Regions from separate parts of the Allobosea sp. Root670 genome, predicted to be linked through region 2. Evidence: predicted binding sites of a transcription regulator. Region 2 holds the regulator's gene; the other holds the start of a gene.
What was found. The regulator PhoB, encoded in region 2, activates phosphate uptake and scavenging genes when phosphate is short. The targets are predictions, from matches to a motif close to TGTCATNNANCTGTCAT.
Positions count from the first base shown of each region.

Region 1: a site for PhoB is predicted at 5,273-5,289, ahead of phnD (phosphate/phosphite/phosphonate ABC transporter substrate-binding protein). Genes of this name have one in related genera too.

Region 1 covers NZ_LMJU01000001.1:734,907-743,982, forward strand. The annotation lists gene ASE61_RS03355 (lipopolysaccharide biosynthesis protein) at 1-473, opposite strand, end outside; gene ASE61_RS03360 (GNAT family N-acetyltransferase) at 691-1,182, shown strand; gene ASE61_RS03365 (DMT family transporter) at 1,179-2,021, shown strand; gene ASE61_RS03370 (PaaI family thioesterase) at 2,018-2,488, opposite strand; gene ASE61_RS03375 (MarR family winged helix-turn-helix transcriptional regulator) at 2,561-3,016, opposite strand; gene groES (co-chaperone GroES) at 3,245-3,532, shown strand; gene groL (chaperonin GroEL) at 3,581-5,218, shown strand; gene phnD (phosphate/phosphite/phosphonate ABC transporter substrate-binding protein) at 5,361-6,275, shown strand; gene ASE61_RS03395 (branched-chain amino acid ABC transporter substrate-binding protein) at 6,451-7,563, shown strand; gene ASE61_RS03400 (ABC transporter ATP-binding protein/permease) at 7,789-9,076, shown strand, end outside.
Region 2 covers NZ_LMJU01000017.1:483,176-492,251, reverse strand. The annotation lists gene ASE61_RS20360 (ATP-binding protein) at 1-728, shown strand, start outside; gene pstS (phosphate ABC transporter substrate-binding protein PstS) at 843-1,868, shown strand; gene pstC (phosphate ABC transporter permease subunit PstC) at 2,025-2,999, shown strand; gene pstA (phosphate ABC transporter permease PstA) at 3,008-3,892, shown strand; gene pstB (phosphate ABC transporter ATP-binding protein PstB) at 3,938-4,738, shown strand; gene phoU (phosphate signaling complex protein PhoU) at 4,762-5,481, shown strand; gene phoB (phosphate regulon transcriptional regulator PhoB) at 5,495-6,202, shown strand; gene ASE61_RS20325 (STAS/SEC14 domain-containing protein) at 6,206-6,592, opposite strand; gene ASE61_RS20320 (LysR family transcriptional regulator) at 6,650-7,576, opposite strand; gene argH (argininosuccinate lyase) at 7,672-9,076, shown strand, end outside.

The DNA.
Region 1 (9,076 bases), on a different contig from region 2:
CGGGTCCACCAGGCGCCGCCGACCATCAGCAGCAGGGCCGCCACGCTTCTGACCAGGACGAGCCGGGCATAGGCTGCATCGAGGAAGCGGGCGCGGGCGATGGCGGCGTGATAATCGAACCAGCCGGCAGCGATACCGCCGGCGACCGCAGCCACCAGCAGCGTGGACGGCAATCCGGTATCGACCCCGGCGAGCATCGCCGCCGCCAGAAGGGCCGAGAGCGACAGAGCGACACCGGCGAAGAGCAGATCGAGCGTCGCGCGAATGCCGGGGTCGCTTTCGCGGCTCTGCAGGGAGTAGAAGCGGACGACCGAGAGCTTCAGCCAGTCGAGCAGCGCCGTGTTGACGAGCACGACGGTGGCGGCGCCGATGGCGTAGAGCCCGAACGCCTCCGGGCCGAGGAACAGGGCGACGAGCAGCCCGAGGACGAAATTCAGCCCGGCATTGACGATGAAGGGCAGAAGAACGGTCATCGTGCCTTCGCCGCCTCGTCCCGATCTCTGCGTTGCCACGGTTGAAGCGCGCGACTCAAACCAGCCGCACCGCCCTTCGGATCGGGGGTAGCCGGACGGGGCGATATTTCCAAGGGGAAGCTGCGAAGGCGCTCCCGCCCCGCCCTGCTGCCACGGCATTGCGCAACGCCGTTCCCACACCTGTACGGCGGGAGGATTTGACCCTAAGGCAGGCGTCATGACCCCGCCCATCCGGCTTGCCCATGACGACGATTCCGGTCCGCTCTCCGCCCTGATCGCGGCGAGCTTCGCGGAATATCCGGGCTGCGTTTTCGTCGAGGCGGAGCTTCCGGAGCTGCGCCGGCCCGCGACCGCTTTCGCGGCCAAAGGCGGCATGCTCTGGATCGTGGATGGACCGGACGGACGCATTGCCGGCTCCCTCGGCATCGTGCCGGTTCCCGAGCAGAACGCGGCCGAGCTTGCCAAGGTCTATGTCGACCCCGCGTTCCGGGGCGCCGGGCTGGCACAGGCCCTCTTCGCCAGGGCGATCGACTTCGCCGAACAGGGCGGCTTCGCCGAGATGACGCTCTGGTCCGACACGCGCTTCACCCGCGGTCATCGTTTCTACGAGAAGCTCGGCTTCATGCGCTGGCCGGGCGAGCGCTATCTCGGCGATGCCTCGGAAAGCTGGGAGTATCATTTCCGCAAGCGGCTGCGCCCCGGCCCATGACCTTGTCCATCGCCTTCCGGGCCGCGCTCGGCATCGCCCTGCTGACTGCCATGGATGCGGTCATCAAGGGCCAGATGCAGCAGCATTCCTTCATCGTGGCGCTGTTCATGCGCTTCCTGATGGGCGGGCTCTGTGCCCTTGCGGTGCTGGCGATCGCGCGCCCCGCACGCCCGACCCGCGCCAGCCTCATCGGCAATATCGTGCGCGTACCGATCGTCGTGCTGACGGCAGGCAGCTTCTTCTACTCGGTCTCGGTGCTGCCCTTGGCGGAAGCGTTGACGCTGTCTTTCCTCGCGCCGGTCTTCGTCGCGCTGCTCGGGGGATTGATCCTCAAGGAGAAGATCGACAGGCGCATCCTGCAGGCGCTCGGCTTCGGGCTCGCCGGCATGCTGGTCATGGTCTGGCCGCGCCTGCAGGGCCATGTCAGCGGGGCCAGCCTCGGCGTCGCTGCCGCGCTGTTCTCGGCCGTCAGCTACGCCTTCAATCTGATCCTGCTCAGGCGCATCGCCGTGCGCGAGCACCCGACCGTCATCGTCGCCTTCCAGAATTGCGGGCCGGCGCTGTGCCTCGCCATTCCGGCCTGGTACGCCGTCGTGCCGATGAGCTTCGGTGACCTCGCCGCCTATCTCTTCGCGGGAGCGCTCGGCGTCGCCGGCCATCTCACGCTGACTTCGGCCTATGCCCACGCGGCCGCCTCGCGCCTGGCGCCGATCGAATACACGGCGCTGGTCTGGGCGAGCCTGCTCGGCTTCTTCGTGTTCGGCGAGGTGCCGCTCTACACGACCTATGCCGGCGCGCTGCTGATCGTCGCCGGGGCCGTCGCCGTCAGCCGGCGCTAGGGCTTAGTCTGCAAGATCAGGCAGGTCTCGGTGCCGTGCGCGAGCAGCTTTCCCCGCGCGTCAACCAACTTGCCTTCCGTCGTGATCACCGTGCCGCCGCGGTGGATCAGCCTGCCTTCGCAGCGCACCTTGCCGCTGTCCGGCATGACCGGGCGGACATAGTTCAGCTTCATCTCCAGCGTGGTGTAGCCCTCGCCCGGCTTCAGCGTCGCGTGGGCGGCGCAGGCCATGGCGGAATCGAGGATCGTCGCGGTCCAGCCTCCATGGATCGTACCCAGCGGATTGAAGAAGCGGGCAGAGGGCTGACCTGTGAAAACCACCCTGCCCTCATCGGCCTCGACCAGCTCGAAATCCATGGCGTCGGCGAAGGGCGGCGCCGGATTGGTGCCGGCGATGATCCCGCGCAGAAAGCTCAAGCCATCGCCCGCGACCAGTTCCTCGCGAGACACCACCCCAACAGCGCGCATCGTATCGATCTCCATTCGTGTATCTGCACGATAGAGATAGGGTCGGGCGATGGTCAACCGGTGAGCGCGACTTCAGCGCTCGCCGCGCGCAGCCCGGCGCAGCGCCCTAAGCCCGTCGCGGGTTTCGCGCCAGCGCTCCTCGCCGAAACCGCCCTCGATCTTGTCCTGTGCAGCGCGCCAATAGGGGATCGCGGCCTCGATCGCGGCTCTGCCCTTTTCGGTCACGGCGTAGACCGAGGCCCGCCCCCGGCACTCGACCGGCTCGACCATGCCCTCAGTCGCCAGAAGCTGGAGGTTGCGCGTCAGCGAGGTCCGCTCCAGCGCGAAGCGTTCCGCCAGCTCCGTGACCGATTTCCATTGTCCGGTGCTGAGCGCCGAGAGCAGGACGAACTGGGTGATCTTGAGCCCGCTCGGGCGCATCGCCTCGTCATAGGCCCGCGTCACGGCGCGTGCGGTCATGCGCACATGCAGCGCGACGCAGGAGCGGGCGATGGCGTCGAGGCGCGGGTCGGGCGAGGGCGTCGTCATTCCGCCATGTTAGCGTGTTCAAGCGCTGCTGCCAGCAGGCCTGCTGCGACCTGCGACATCGCATCCGCCGGCGTTCACTTTATCGCGGGGCGCTTCCTTGACTCTCCGGACGCCCGCGCCTATCTCCCCGCCATCTGTTAGCACTCCCATCGGGTGACTGCTAACAGCCTCCCCCGGGAGCCCTTCAGCGGCACCCGAAACGAATAAGACCGAGAGGAAGACAGAACCATGAAGTTCCGTCCTTTGCATGACCGCGTCGTGGTCCGTCGCCTGGATGGCGAAGAGAAGACCAAGGGTGGCATCATCATCCCCGAGACCGCCAAGGAAAAGCCCCAAGAGGGCGAGGTCATCGCCGTCGGTTCCGGCGCGCGTGACGAGGCCGGCAAGCTCGTTGCCCTCGACGTCAAGAAGGGCGACCGCGTCCTGTTCGGCAAGTGGTCGGGCACCGAGGTCAAGATCGATGGTCAGGACCTCCTGATCATGAAGGAATCCGACATCATGGGCGTCGTCGGCTGATAGCCGCCTGACCGCTCTCTTCCGTTTCCAGTTCAAGGAGTAGCTCTCATGGCTGCTAAAGACGTCAAGTTCGGCACCGATGCCCGCGACAAGATGCTGCGCGGCGTGGATATCCTCGCCAACGCCGTGAAGGTCACGCTGGGTCCGAAGGGCCGCAACGTCGTGATCGAGAAGTCGTTCGGCGCCCCGCGCATCACCAAGGACGGCGTCACCGTCGCCAAGGAAATCGAGCTTTCCGACAAGTTCGAGAACATGGGCGCCCAGATGGTCCGCGAAGTCGCTTCGCGCCAGAACGACCATGCCGGCGACGGCACCACCACCGCCACCGTTCTCGCCCAGGCGATCGTCCGTGAAGGCGCCAAGTCGGTTGCGGCCGGCATGAACCCGATGGACCTGAAGCGCGGCATCGACCTGGCCGTCGAGGCCATCGTCGCCGACCTCAAGAAGAACTCCAAGAAGGTCACGTCGAACGCGGAAGTCGCGCAGGTCGGCACGATCTCGGCCAACGGCGACGAGTCGGTCGGCAAGATGATCTCGACCGCCATGCAGAAGGTCGGCAACGAGGGTGTCATCACCGTCGAGGAAGCCAAGACCGCCGAGACCGAGCTCGACGTCGTCGAGGGCATGCAGTTCGACCGCGGCTACCTGTCGCCGTACTTCATCACCAACTCGGAGAAGATGGTTGCCGAGCTGGAAGACCCCTACATCCTGATCTTCGAGAAGAAGCTGTCCTCGCTCCAGGCGATGCTGCCGATCCTCGAGGCCGTGGTGCAGACCGGCAAGCCGCTGCTCATCATCGCCGAGGACGTCGAGGGCGAGGCCCTGGCCACGCTCGTCGTCAACAAGCTCCGTGGCGGCCTGAAGGTCGCGGCCGTCAAGGCTCCGGGCTTCGGTGATCGCCGCAAGGCCATGCTCGAGGACATCTCGATCCTGACCGCCGGCCAGATGATCTCGGAAGACCTCGGCATCAAGCTCGAGACCGTGACGCTCAACATGCTCGGCCGCGCCAAGAAGGTGCGCATCGAGAAGGAGAACACCACGATCATCGACGGCGCCGGCAAGAAGAAGGACATCGAGGCTCGCGTCGGCCAGATCAAGGCCCAGATCGAGGAGACCTCCTCGGACTACGACCGTGAGAAGCTCCAGGAGCGTCTGGCCAAGCTCGCCGGCGGCGTCGCGGTCATCCGCGTCGGCGGCGCGACCGAGGTCGAGGTCAAGGAGAAGAAGGACCGCGTCGACGACGCCCTGAACGCGACCCGCGCTGCGGTCGAAGAAGGCATCCTTCCCGGCGGTGGCGTCGCGCTCCTGCGCGCCCTGTCCTCGGTCAAGGGCATCAAGACCCAGAACGACGACCAGAAGACCGGCGTCGAGATCGTCCGCAAGGCGATCGCCGCTCCGGCCCGCCAGATCGTCGACAACGCCGGCGATGACGGCGCGGTCGTGATCGGCAAGCTGCTCGAGGCCAAGGACTACTCCTACGGCTACAATGCCCAGACCGGCGAGTACGGCGATCTGGTCAAGGCCGGCATCATCGACCCGACCAAGGTCGTGCGCACGGCGATCCAGGACGCGGCTTCGATCGCTGGCCTGCTGATCACCACCGAGGCGATGGTTGCCGAGCAGCCGAAGAAGGACGCCCCGATGCCTCCGATGGGCGGCGGCGGCATGGGCGGCATGGACTTCTGATCCATCCACCTACCGAGACTACGGAAGGCCCGGCGCAAGCCGGGCCTTTTCTCGTTTCACAGCACTGTCATCCGCCGGCCATCCGGCTGTCGTCGCGGGCGCGCATCGAGGCGCCTTCAACTTCACCGCGACAGAGATGATCATGCCCACACGCCGCCTCGTCCTTGCCGGCCTCGCCGCCGGCAGCATCGCCCCCGCCTTCGCGCAGGCGCCGGACTGGCGGCAGGGCATCAAGGAGGTGCGCTTCGGCGTCTCATCCGCCGAGAACGAGGCCGGCGCTATCGCCCGCACCCAGCCGATGGTGGATTACCTGTCGCAGCGCCTCGGCGTGCCCGTGCGCTTCTTCCGGGTCGCCGACTATGCCGGCCTGGTCGAGGCGATGCGCGCCGACCAGGTCGATTTCGCCCGCTTCGGCCCCGCGGTCTACGCGCTCGGCCGCCGCGTGCTCGGCGACAAGCTCCAGCCGCTGCTGCGCGATGTCGATAACCACGGGCAGGAAGGCTATTACTCCGTGCTGCTGGTGCGATCGGAGAGCCCCTACCAGAACCTCGCCGATCTCAAGGGCAAGGTGATGGCCTTCGCCGATCCGAACTCGACCTCCGGCTACGCCTTCCCCTCCTATTTCCTGCGCAAGCAGGGCATCGACCCGAAGACCCATTTCAGCGGCACGGTCTTCTCCGGCGGCCATGACAATTCGGTTCTGGCGCTGGTGCGCGGCCAGTTCGATATCGTCGCGACCCACCAGACCAATGCAGAGCACGGCGTCGCGCAAAGGCTCGCCGATCGCGGGATGATCCCGGCCGGCTCGACCCGCGTGATCTGGACCTCGCCGCTGATCCCGGCGAGCCCGTTCTCGACCCGTGCCAACCTGCCGCAGGGGCTGAAGGACGATTTCGTCGCCGCCATGAACGGGATGAAGGAGGCGGCCCCCGAGGCCTGGAAGAGCTTCACCGACGGCCATGTCTCGCACTATGCGCCGGCCCGGCACGAGGATTATCTCGACGTGATCGCCGTTACAGAGGAGCTGGAAGCCCAGCGCAAGGCGCGCAGCGGCTGAGCGCGGGCGGGGCCTTGTCCAGCCTCGCGATACCGCCTGCCGCACCGCCATGCATTTCCCGACAGGACTGATGAAAGCTTGGGCAGTGCCTTCCGCCGGCTTCCTGGCTTATACAGGCGGCAAGCGATCCCTGTCGGGTTCGCGCGCCAAAGTTGCATGTCGTAGGGAGATGCAGATGAAAAAGTCACAACTTCTGTCCGGCGCCGCCCTCGCTGCCGCGCTGTTCCTCTCCGCCCAGGCCGCGCAGGCTGACATCACCATCGGCCTCGTCGCGCCGCTGACCGGCCCGGTCGCCGCCTATGGCGACCAGGTCAAAAATGGCGCCCAGACCGCCGTCGACGTGATCAACAAGAATGGCGGCGTGCTCGGCGAGAAGCTCGTGCTGAAGCTCGCCGACGATGCCGGCGATCCGAAGCAGGGCGTCTCCTCCGCCAACCTGCTCGTCGGCGACAAGATCAAATTCGTGGTCGGCCCGGTGACCTCCGGCGTCGCCATGGCTGTCTCGGACGTGTTCTCCGAGAGCGGCGTGCTGATGGTGACGCCGACCGCGACCTCGCCGGCGCTGACCACCCGCGGCCTGACCAATGTCTTCCGCACCTGCGGCCGTGACGACCAGCAGGCCGACATCGCCGCCGCTTACGTCCTGAAGAACTTCAAGGACGCGAAGATCGCGATCGTCCATGACAAGGGCACCTACGGCAAGGGCCTCGCCGACGCCTTCCAGAAGGGCATCAATGCCGGCGGGCTCAAGGAAGTGATCGCCCTGACTGTCAATCCCGGCGACAAGGACCTCTCGGCCGTCGTGACGCGCCTGAAGGCTGCGAATGTCGACGCCATCTATTTCGGCGGCTACCATCCCGAGGGCGGCCTGCTCGCGCGCCAGCTAGCCGACGCCGGCGTCAAGGCGACGATCATCGGTGGCGAAGGCCTCTCCAACACCGAGTTCGCGGCGATTGGCGGCGACCGTGCCACCGGCACGCTCTTCACCAACGCGACGGACGCGCTGAAGAACCCCGACTCGGCCCAGGCCGTCGCAGCGCTGAAGGAGAAGGGCATCCCGCCGGAGGCCTTCACGCTCAACGCCTACGCCGCGGTCGAGGTGCTCAAGGCCGCGATCGAGAAGGCCGGCAAGCCGGGCGATGCCAATGGCGCCGCCAAGGCCCTGCATTCCGGCATGCCGGTCAAGACCGCGATCGGCACGCTGACCTATGGCAAGACCGGCGACCTGAGTTCGCCGAGCTTCTCGATGTACAAGTGGGACGCCGGCAAGATCGTCGCCGCCGAGTGATCGGCCGGCGGTCGAACCGCCCGTCTTTTCGAGCTTTGCGCCCCGGACGAGCCCTGCTCGTCCGGGGCGTTTCGCTTCAGGGTCCGCTGGATCGTGGACGGCTCGCCGCGACCTCTCCGGCAGATGACAATTTGCTCATCCGGGCGCGTCGCCATTGAAAGGCCACTCCCGCTGCGACATGGTCCGAATCGTGGCTTTCACCGTCTCCCGCCAGGATTCCCGTCTATGCGCTTGTTGAGCATCCTCGTCGCCGTGCTGGCGGCGGCCACGCTGATCGTCGGCCAGCAAGCCGGCTCGGCTGCCCTTATCGGAATGGGTGTCGTCGGCCTGCTGCTGGCGGTCGTGACATTTCGCTCGCCGGCCCTGCCCTTCTTCCTGCGGATATTCTCGGGCGTCTTCGCCATCGAGTACCTGGTGTTCGGTGCGGCCGCGATCGCAGCCCATCTCGGCTGGTGGCCTGCGACGCTTGGCGTTCCACCGATACCGACCAGCCTGCCGACGACGGTCGGCGTCTTCGCGATCCTGATCTACGCGATCTCCTTCGTGCCGGTGATCGCGCGCATCGCGCGCATCGCCTCGCCCTATTTCGAATCCGACCAGATCACCACCGCCAATCTCTGGCCGATCGGCCCGTTCAAGATCAGGCTCGGCACGCTGGCGGTCTCGCTCTTCGTCTTCCTGATCGTCCTCAACCAGATTCAGGTCGGCATCACGCTGCGCCTCTCCTTCTTCAACCGCGACATGTACGACGCGCTGCAGAACAAGGATGCGACGGCGTTCTGGTACCAGCTCTTCTACGTCTTCTGCGTCTGGGCGGTGCTCTGGGTCGCCTCGAACCTGATCGAGCTGTTCGCCAACTACACGATCCTGATCCGCTGGCGGCAGTTCATGGCGAACGAGTACACGCGGCGCTGGCTCGACCACGCTACGCATTACCGGATCGCGCTTGCCGGCAGCGTCGACAACCCCGACCAGCGTATCGCCGAGGACACGCGGTCCTTCGTCAACTCGACCTACGGCTTCGCGCTGCCCCTGCTCTCGCAGGTCTCCACGCTGGTCTCGTTCTCGATCATCCTCTGGAATATCCAGGTCAGCTTCACCCTGCCCGGCACCTCGCTTGCGATCCCCGGCTATATCTTCTGGGTGGCATTCTTCTATGCGGTGGCGGCGACCTGGCTCACCCATGTGATCGGCCGCCCGCTGATCCGGCTCGAATTCGAGCAGGAGAAGCGCGAGGCGAATTTCCGCTTCTCGCTGGCGCGCCTGCGCGAATATTCCGAGCAGATCGCGCTGATGGTCGGCGAACCGACAGAGCGCAGCCATCTCGCCCAGCGCTTCCGCGATATCGTCGAGAACTTCTACCGACTGGTCTGGCGCCGGCTGAAGCTGACCAGCTTCACCCTGTCCTACAACCAGCTCAGCGTCGTCCTGCCCTATATCATCCTTGCTCCGTACTATTTCGCGGGCACGATCACGCTCGGCATCATGATGCAGGTCGCCGGCGCCTTCGACC
Region 2 (9,076 bases):
ACCTGAGCGAACAGCGCGTGATCGAGCGCATGCGCGTCGATTTCGTCGCCAATGCCAGCCATGAACTGCGCACGCCGCTGGCTTCGCTGCTCGGCTTCGTCGAGACCTTGCAAGGCCCGGCGCGCAACGACGAGCGGGCGCGCGAGCGCTTTCTCGGGATCATGCGCGAGCAGGGTCTGCGCATGGCCAGGCTGGTCGACGACCTGCTCTCGCTATCGCGGATCGAGCAGCGCGCCCATGTGGCGCCGGATACCCCGGTCGATCTGGCGGGTATCGCCCGCGAGATCGTGGATTCGCTGACGCTGATGGCCCGCGAGCGACAGGTCGCATTGGTGCTGAAGACGCCGCGCGAGGCGTTGCAGGTGCCGGGCGATCGCGACGAATTGCTGCGCCTGATGGAAAACCTCGTCGAGAACGCCATCAAATACGGCAAGCAGGGCGGGGAGGTCGCGGTCACCGTCGACGCCGGCGAGAGCGAGGCGAGCTTCAGCGTGCGCGACGACGGGCCGGGTATCGCGCCGGAGCACCTGCCGCGCCTGACCGAGCGCTTCTATCGGGTCGACACCGCGGCCAGCCGCGAAGCGGGCGGCACCGGGCTGGGGCTTGCGATCGTCAAGCACATCGTGCTGCGCCATCGCGGCCGGCTGACGATCGAGAGCAAGTCGGGTGAGGGGGCGACCTTCCGGGCGATCCTGCCGCGCTTCGAGGCGGGGCGCACCAACGGCTGATCCGTGCATGACAGCCATTCATGACAGCTTTCATGACGAACTGTCATTTGGCTGTCATACAGAGGGTGTTCTGACAGGGTCGCTGCAAACAGCGATCAGATGAGGACTTCTCACATGCGCAAGATTCTTGTTCTCGCGGCCGTTGCCGTCGGGATCGCCGGTTCCGCCCAGGCCGCCGACATCACCGGTGCCGGCGCGACCTTCCCCTTCCCGATCTATGCGAAGTGGGCCGAGGCCTACAAGAAAGAGACGGGTATCGGCCTGAACTACCAGTCGATCGGCTCGGGTGGCGGTATCCGCCAGATCAAGGCCAAGACCGTCGCCTTCGGCGCCACCGACGCCCCGCTGAAGGGCGCAGACCTGACCAAGGACGGCCTGATCCAGTTCCCGACCGTGATGGGCGGCGTCGTGCCGGCCGTGAACATCGCCGGCGTCGAGCCCGGCAAGCTCAAGCTCTCGGGCGAGATCATCGCCCAGATCTATCTGGGCGACATCAAGAAGTGGAACGACCCGAAGATCGTCGCGCTCAATGCCGGCGTCACCCTGCCGGACGCGAACATCAACCCGGTCTATCGTTCGGACGGCTCGGGCACGACCTTCGTGTTCACCGACTACCTCTCCAAGGCCTCGGCCGAGTGGAAGTCGAAGATCGGCGCCAACCAGTCGGTCCAGTGGCCGGTCGGCATCGGCGGCAAGGGCAACGAGGGCGTCTCGGCCTCGGTCAAGCAGGTCGCCAACTCGATCGGCTATGTCGAATATGCCTATGCCAAGCAGAACAAGCTCTCCCATGCCCTGGTGAAGAATGCCGACGGCAACTTCCCGGCGCCGGAAGAGAAGGCCTTCCAGGCCGCCGCCGCCAATGCCAACTGGAACGAGCAGCCGGGCTTCGGCATCTCGCTCAACAACCAGAAGGGCGCGGATGCCTGGCCGATCACCTCGGCGACCTTCATCCTGGTCTATGCCAAGCCGGAGAAGCCGGAAGAGACGCAGGCCGCTCTGAAATTCTTCGACTGGGTCTACAAGAACGGCGACAAGCTCGCGAGCGAGCTCGACTACGTCGCCCTGCCGACGAACGTGAAGGACCAGGTCCGCAACGCCTGGAAGGGCGTGACCGACACGGCCGGCAAGCCGATCTTCTGATCGCTGCCATCGACAAGGCGAGGCGGGGTTCGACCCGCCTCGCCGCACTCTTCAAGCCCTCATCCTGAGGAGCCCTGTTCGGGCGCTCCTCAGGATGAGGGCTGGGATCGGGCGGACCCTCCGACGATCCCGGCCATGCCACCGGAGCCTTCGCGGATGACCGCAGCAACCGACATGACGAGCATTCCCGGCGCGACGCCGATCGTGCGGAAGACGCCGAAGGCGACCTTCGATGCCATCTTCCGCAATGCCAGCTTCGGTGCGGCGCTGCTGGTGCTGGTGCTGCTCGCCGGCATCATGGTCTCGATGGTCATCGGCGGCTGGCCGGCCTTCCGCGAATTCGGTCTCGGTTTCATCACCTCCAGCGTCTGGGATACCCAGAACGAACAATACGGCGCCTGGCCGGCGATCGTCGGCACGCTCTCGACGGCGCTGATCGCGCTGGTGATCGGTGTGCCGCTCTCGCTGGGCATCGCGGTCTACCTGACCCAGCTCGCCCCGGCCTGGTTCAAGAAGCCGGTCGCGACCGCGATCGAGCTGCTCGCGGCCGTGCCCTCGATCATCTACGGCATGTGGGGCCTGTTCGTCTTCGTGCCGCTCTTTGCGGCTTATGTGCAGATCCCGCTCTCGAACATCGTCGAGGGCCTTCCGATCGTCGGCACCGTGCTCTACTCGCGCTCGCCTTCGGGATTGGGCATCTTCACGGCGGGCATCATCCTCGCCTTCATGATCATCCCCTTCATCGCCTCGATCACCCGCGACATGCTGGAGCAGATCCCCTCCGTGCTGCGCGAGAGCGCCTATGGCATCGGGGCGACGACCTGGGAGGTCGTGCGCCATGTGCTGGTGCCGCAGGCCGGCGTCTCGATCATCGGCGCGGTCATGCTCGGCCTCGGCCGCGCGCTCGGCGAGACCATGGCGGTGACCTTCGTCGTCGGTAACGCCAACCGGCTTTCGGCCTCGATGTTCGACCCGGGTTCCACCATCGCCTCGCGCATCGCCAACGAGTTCAACGAGGCGCTGGGGCTGCAGCTCAACGCATTGATCGCGCTGGGCTGCATCCTGTTCTTCGTCACCTTCGTCGTCCTCGTCATCGCGCGGCTGCTGGTCGCCCGCGTCAAGCGCTACTGAGGCCCTCCATGACCATGACGACCACGCCTCGCGAACTGCCGCATCAGCCCTGGGGCCGCGTGCGCCAGTCCCGTCGCACCGCCGACCGGCTGATGAAGATCATCGCCACCGGCTTCACCTTCATCGCCATCTTCGTGCTGTTCTGGATCCTCGGCATGCTCGTGGTGAAGGGCCTCGGCGGGCTTTCGCTCGCCACCTTCACCGCGGTCACGCCCGGCCCCGGTACGGAAGGCGGCGGCCTCGCCAATGCCATCGTGGGATCCTTCGTGCTGACCTTCCTCGGCATCGCCATCGCCACGCCGATCGGCGTGCTCGCCGGGACCTGGCTCGCGGAATACGGCCGCGGCTCGCAGCTCGCCAACCTGATCCGCTTCATCAACGACATCCTGCTCTCGGCGCCGTCGATCCTGATCGGCCTGTTCGTCTACGTCATCCTGGTCGAGCCGTTCCGCGGCTATTCCGGCTGGGCCGGCGGCGTCGCGCTCGGCATCATCGCGATCCCGGTGATCGTGCGCACCACCGAGGACATGCTGAACCTCGTGCCCGGTCCCTTGCGCGAGGCTGGCGCCGCGCTCGGCGCGCCGCCTTCCGTCGTGATCACATCGGTGACCTGGCGCGCGGCCAAGGCCGGCATGGTCACCGGCATCCTCTTGGCGCTCGCCCGCATCGCCGGCGAGACGGCGCCGCTGCTCTTCACCGCGCTCAACAACAATTTCTGGTTCTCGCCGACGCTCACCGGCGGCGTCTCCAACCTGCCGGTAACGATCTACCAGTTCGCCTCCGCCCCTTACGAGAACTGGCAGCAGCTCGCCTGGGCCGGCTCGCTCATCATCACCGTCTCGATCCTCGTGCTCTCGATCGTTGCCCGGCGCATCGTCGCCGGCAGCAAGTGAGCCTGAAACCAACCCGGTCGCGACCGACCTTGAGGACCTAAGTCGATGCTTTCGACCCTTGAACTCTCCCCCCAGTCGCTCGATGCCGAGGCGCCCGTCCGGATCGCGGTGAAGAACCTCGATTTCTACTACGGCGAGCACAAGGCGCTGAAGAACATCAATCTCGACTTCCGTGATCGTCACGTCACGGCGCTGATCGGCCCGTCCGGCTGCGGCAAGTCGACCCTGCTGCGCATCTTCAACCGGATCTACTCGCTCTATCCGCAGCAGCGCGCGGAAGGGCAGATCATGCTCGACGGCCGCAACATCATCTCGAACGACGTCGACGTGAACGAATTGCGCTCGCGCGTCGGGATGGTGTTCCAGAAGCCGACGCCGTTCCCGATGTCGATCTACGACAACGTCGCCTTCGGCATCCGCCTCTACGAGAAGCCGCCGAAATCCGAGCTCGACGACCGTGTCGAGGGCGCGCTGCGCCGCGCCGCGCTCTGGGACGAGGTCAAGGACAAGCTGAAGAGCTCCGGCATGGGCCTCTCCGGCGGCCAGCAGCAGCGCCTCTGCATCGCGCGCACCATCGCGCAGAAGCCGGAAGTGATCCTGTTCGACGAGCCGACCTCGGCGCTCGACCCGATCTCGACCGGCAAGATCGAGGACCTGCTGGAGCAGCTCAAGAGCGATTTCACCATCGCCATCGTCACGCACAACATGCAGCAGGCGGCGCGCATCTCGCAGTACACGGCGTTCATGTATCTCGGCGAGGTCATCGAGTTCGCGCCGACCAACACGATCTTCATGAACCCGGCCAAGAAGCAGACCCAGGACTACGTCACCGGCCGTTTCGGCTAAGCGGCGACGAGGAGGACACCCCTATGACCGACCACATCGTCCGCTCCTACGACACCGATCTCGAAGGCATCCGCCGCAGCCTCGCTGAAATGGGCGGCATGGCCGAGCGCATGCTGGGCGACTCGACCGTCGCGCTCGTTCGTCGCGACACCGCGCTCGCTCAGAAGATCATCTCGGCCGACCAGCGCCTCGACAATCTCCAGCGCGAGGTCGAGGAGAAGGCCGTGCTCACCATCGCCCGGCGCCAGCCGCTGGCGCAGGACCTGCGCGAGCTGATCTCGGCGATCCGCCTCGCCTCCGACATCGAGCGCGTTGGCGATCTCGCCAAGAACATCGCCAAGCGCGCCGTCGCCATCGCCGGGCAGTTCCAGCCGCCGCATCGCGCGGTCGTCGGCCTCGAGCATATCAGCCGCCTCGTGCAGGCCCAGCTCAAGGACGTGCTCGACGCCTATGCCGCGACCAACGAGCAGAAGGCGCTCGAGGTCTGGAAGCGCGACGACGAGATCGACGCGCTCTATACCTCGCTGTTCCGCGAACTCCTGACCTATATGATGGAAGATCCGCGCAACATCACCTTCTGCACGCATCTGCTGTTCTGCGCCAAGAACATCGAGCGCATCGGCGACCACACCACCAATATCGCCGAGACGATCCATTACCTCGTCACCGGCGATTCCCTCGACGTGAACCGGCCGAAGCTCGACACGACCAATATCGAGGTCGAAGCGGTGACGGGAAGCTGAGGTCAAAGCCATCATGGCCGCACGTATCCTGATCGTCGAGGACGAGGAGCCGCTCACCCTGCTGCTGCGCTACAACCTCGAAGCCGAGGGCTTCGAGGTCGACAGCGTCGCGCGCGGGGATGACGCCGAGCTGCATCTGCGCGATTCCACGCCTGATCTGGTCCTGCTCGACTGGATGCTGCCGGGTCTCTCCGGCATCGAGCTCTGCCGGCGCCTGCGCTCGCGCCGAGACACCGAGCGCGTGCCGATCATCATGCTGACGGCGCGCGGCGAGGAGACCGAGCGCGTGCGCGGGCTTGCGACCGGCGCCGACGACTATGTCGTGAAGCCGTTCTCGCTGCCGGAGCTGATCGCCCGCATCCAGGCGCTTCTTCGCAGAGCGAAGCCTGGCCATGTCGCAGGGTTGCTCGCGGCCGGCGATCTCGAACTCGACCGCACGACGCGCCGCGTCCGGCGCGCCGGGAGCGAACTGCATCTCGGCCCGACCGAGTTCCGCCTGCTGGAATTCCTGATGCAGGCGCCGGGCCGGGTCTATTCGCGCGCCCAGCTCCTCGACGCTGTCTGGGGTCGCGACGTCTATATCGACGAGCGCACGGTCGACGTCCATGTCGGGCGGCTGCGCAAGGCGATCACGCCGGGCGACGCCAAAGACCCGCTGCGCACCGTGCGCGGCGCGGGTTACGCCTTCGACGAGACCTTCGCGCGCAGCGGCGCCGCGTAAGCCTCAGGCGTTCGGGCCGCCCTCGATATCGCCGGCCCAGGTCAGGGCCTTGTCATAGTCCTCGGGCTTGAAGGCGCGGACCTTGACGAAGGGGATCGCCGGGTCGAGCAGATCGACGAAGCCGGCGAGCCAGCCCTTGTCGGTGATCACGGCTTCCTTGGGGAAGCGCCTGAGCTCCCAGAGCTTGCCGAGGCTGTAGCGCGCGTCCTTCCAGGCCGCGGCCAGCGTCATGTCGGTGAAATCGGTCATGTCGGCGAGGATGCCGAGCTTCTCGTGACGTTCGAGCCGGGCGTCGATATCGGCCATGATGGCGTCGAGATCCTCAGCCGTGAGCGTCTGCGACAGCCGATAGGCGGCGACATGGTCCGGGGCTGGCAGAATGGTGAGCATGGCTCCTCCTCCTCGGGTGACAACGCGCAGGCGAGGGGGAGGTTTCGCCGGGTCCGGTCAGACGTAAGGGGGCGGCGCGCGCGTCGCTGCGTCGAAGCTCTCGGCCTCGGCCCGCAGCCAGGCGATGAAGGCATCCAGCCCCGGCCGCGGCGGCTGGTCGAGCGGCCGCGTCAGCCAGCAGCCGGTGGCGCTGGTGAAGCCGAGCCCCAGCGGATTGACGAGCGCGCCGGAGGCCAACTCGTCGGCGACGTAGCAGCGTGGCGCCAGCGCGAGGCCGAGGCCGGCGACGGCGGCGCTGGTGATCACGGAATAATAGCCGTAGCGCACGGTATGCTCCGGCACCGCGCCGCGCAGGTCATGGGCTTCGGTGAACTCGGCCCAGAAGGCCGGCATCTGGTAGTGCTGCAGCAGGGTCATCTTCTGGATATCGGCGGCGCGGCGGAAACCGCCCATCCGCTCGATCAGGCTCGGCGCGGCGACGAGCGCGACATCGCGGCCGAAGAGGAAATGCGCCTCCTTTCCAGGCCAGGGCGGGACGCCATGGGCGATCTCGATATCCGGCTCCTCGGTCTCGCTCTCGCTGACATAATTGGTGAACTGCACGTCGACGCCGGGATGGGCCTCGGCGAAGGCCGGAAAGCGCGCCATCAGCCAGCGTTCGCCGGCGATCGCGACCATATGCAGGCGGATCGGCCGGGCGATGGCGCTGCGCTCCGCAAGACGCCTGGCGCCGCGTTCCATCTGCTCCAGCGCGGCTTCCGCATAGGGCAGGTAGATCGCGCCGGCTTCGGTGAGCTTGAGGCCGAGCGGGCTGCGGTCGAACAGCACCGTGCCGAGATGGTGCTCCAGCGAGAGGATCTGCTTGGAGACGGCGCTCTGGGTCAGGTTGACCGCGAGGGCGGCACGGGCCGTCGAGCCCAGCCTTGCGACCGTCGCGAACGCCCTCAGCGCCGCGGCTGACGGGGGTGGCCGGCTGGCCGCCATGGGGTATTCCTTTTTGGACTATCTCGGCGGAGATCGTTTCGTTTGCCGGCCTCTCGGTCAAGAGGCCATTCTTCCTCAACGGGAGGAATGAGATCATGAACCAGACGACCCGACTCTGGGGCGGCCGCTTCCGCAAGCCGCCGGACCCGCGGCTGATGAAGCTGTCGAGCGCCGCCGGCGAACACGCAAGGCTGGTGCCGCAGGATGTCGCGGGCGGCAAGGCGCATGCGGCCGAGCTCGGACGGGCCGGCCTGCTGACTGCCGAGGAACTCCAGGCCATCCTGACCGCGCTCGACGGGATCGCCCGCGATACGGTCGAGGGGCGGATCGCGCCCGGGCCCGATGACGAGGACGTGCATACCTTCATCGAGCGCATCCTGACCGAGCGCGTCGGCTCGACCGGCGCCAAGCTCCGAGCCGGACGCTCGCGCAACGATCAGGCGGCGAACAATCTCAAGCTCTATCTGCGGAGCAAGTCGCGCACGCTCGCCGGCATGCTGGCGGAACTGCTGACCGCGATCGCCGACCAGGCGGACGAGCATGCGGCGTCGGTCTGCCCCGGCTTCACCCATCTCCAGAGCGCGCAGCCCGTCACTTTCGGCCACTGGCTGATGGCGCATGGGCAGGTGTTGATGCGCGATGCCTCGCGCCTGACCGACTGGGAGAAGCGCTCCGGCCAGTCCCCGCTCGGGGCGGCGGCGCTCGCCGGTTCGGCGATCACGCTCAATCCGGAGCTCAGCGCCAAGGCGCTCGGCTATGACGGGCCGTTCGAGAATTCGGTCGATGCGGTCGGCGCGCGCGACCATGTCGCCGAGTTCCTGTTCGTCGCGGCGATGCTGGCGACGAACCTGTCGCGGCTCGCGGAGGAGGTGACGCTGTGGACCTCCCGGCAATTCGCCTGGGTGACGCTGGATGACGCCTTCGCGACCGGCTCGTCGATCATGCCGCAGAAGAAGAACCCGGATATCGCCGAGATCTCGCGCGGCCGGGCGGCGCGATTGACCGGCGATCTCGTCACCATGCTCGGCGCGCTGAAGGGGCTGCCGCTGTCCTATAACCGCGACCTCGCGGAGGACAAGCGCACCGGTTTCGACGCCGTCGACGTGCTGGAGGAGGTGCTGCCGGCCTTCGCCGGGCTGATCGCCAGCATGAGCGCCGATGTCGCGACGATGCGGGCGCAGGCCGGCTCCGGCTTCGCGCTGGCGACCGAGGTGGCCGATCATCTCGCTCGCAATGGCGTGCCCTTCGCCGAAGCGCATGAGATCACCGGTGCGCTGGTGCGCTATTGCGAGGAGATGGGCCGCGAGCTTGAAACGCTCGATGCCGTCGACCTCCGGGCGGTCGATCCGCGCCTCGATGCCGGCGTGCTCGACCAGTTGACGCTCGATGCCGCGGTCGCCGCGCGCAGCGGCCATGGCGGCACGGCGCCAGAGCGGGTGCGCGAGCAGATCGCGCGCTTCCGTGGCAAGCTCGCCGCTCTCGAAACCTGGAGCCGGGAGA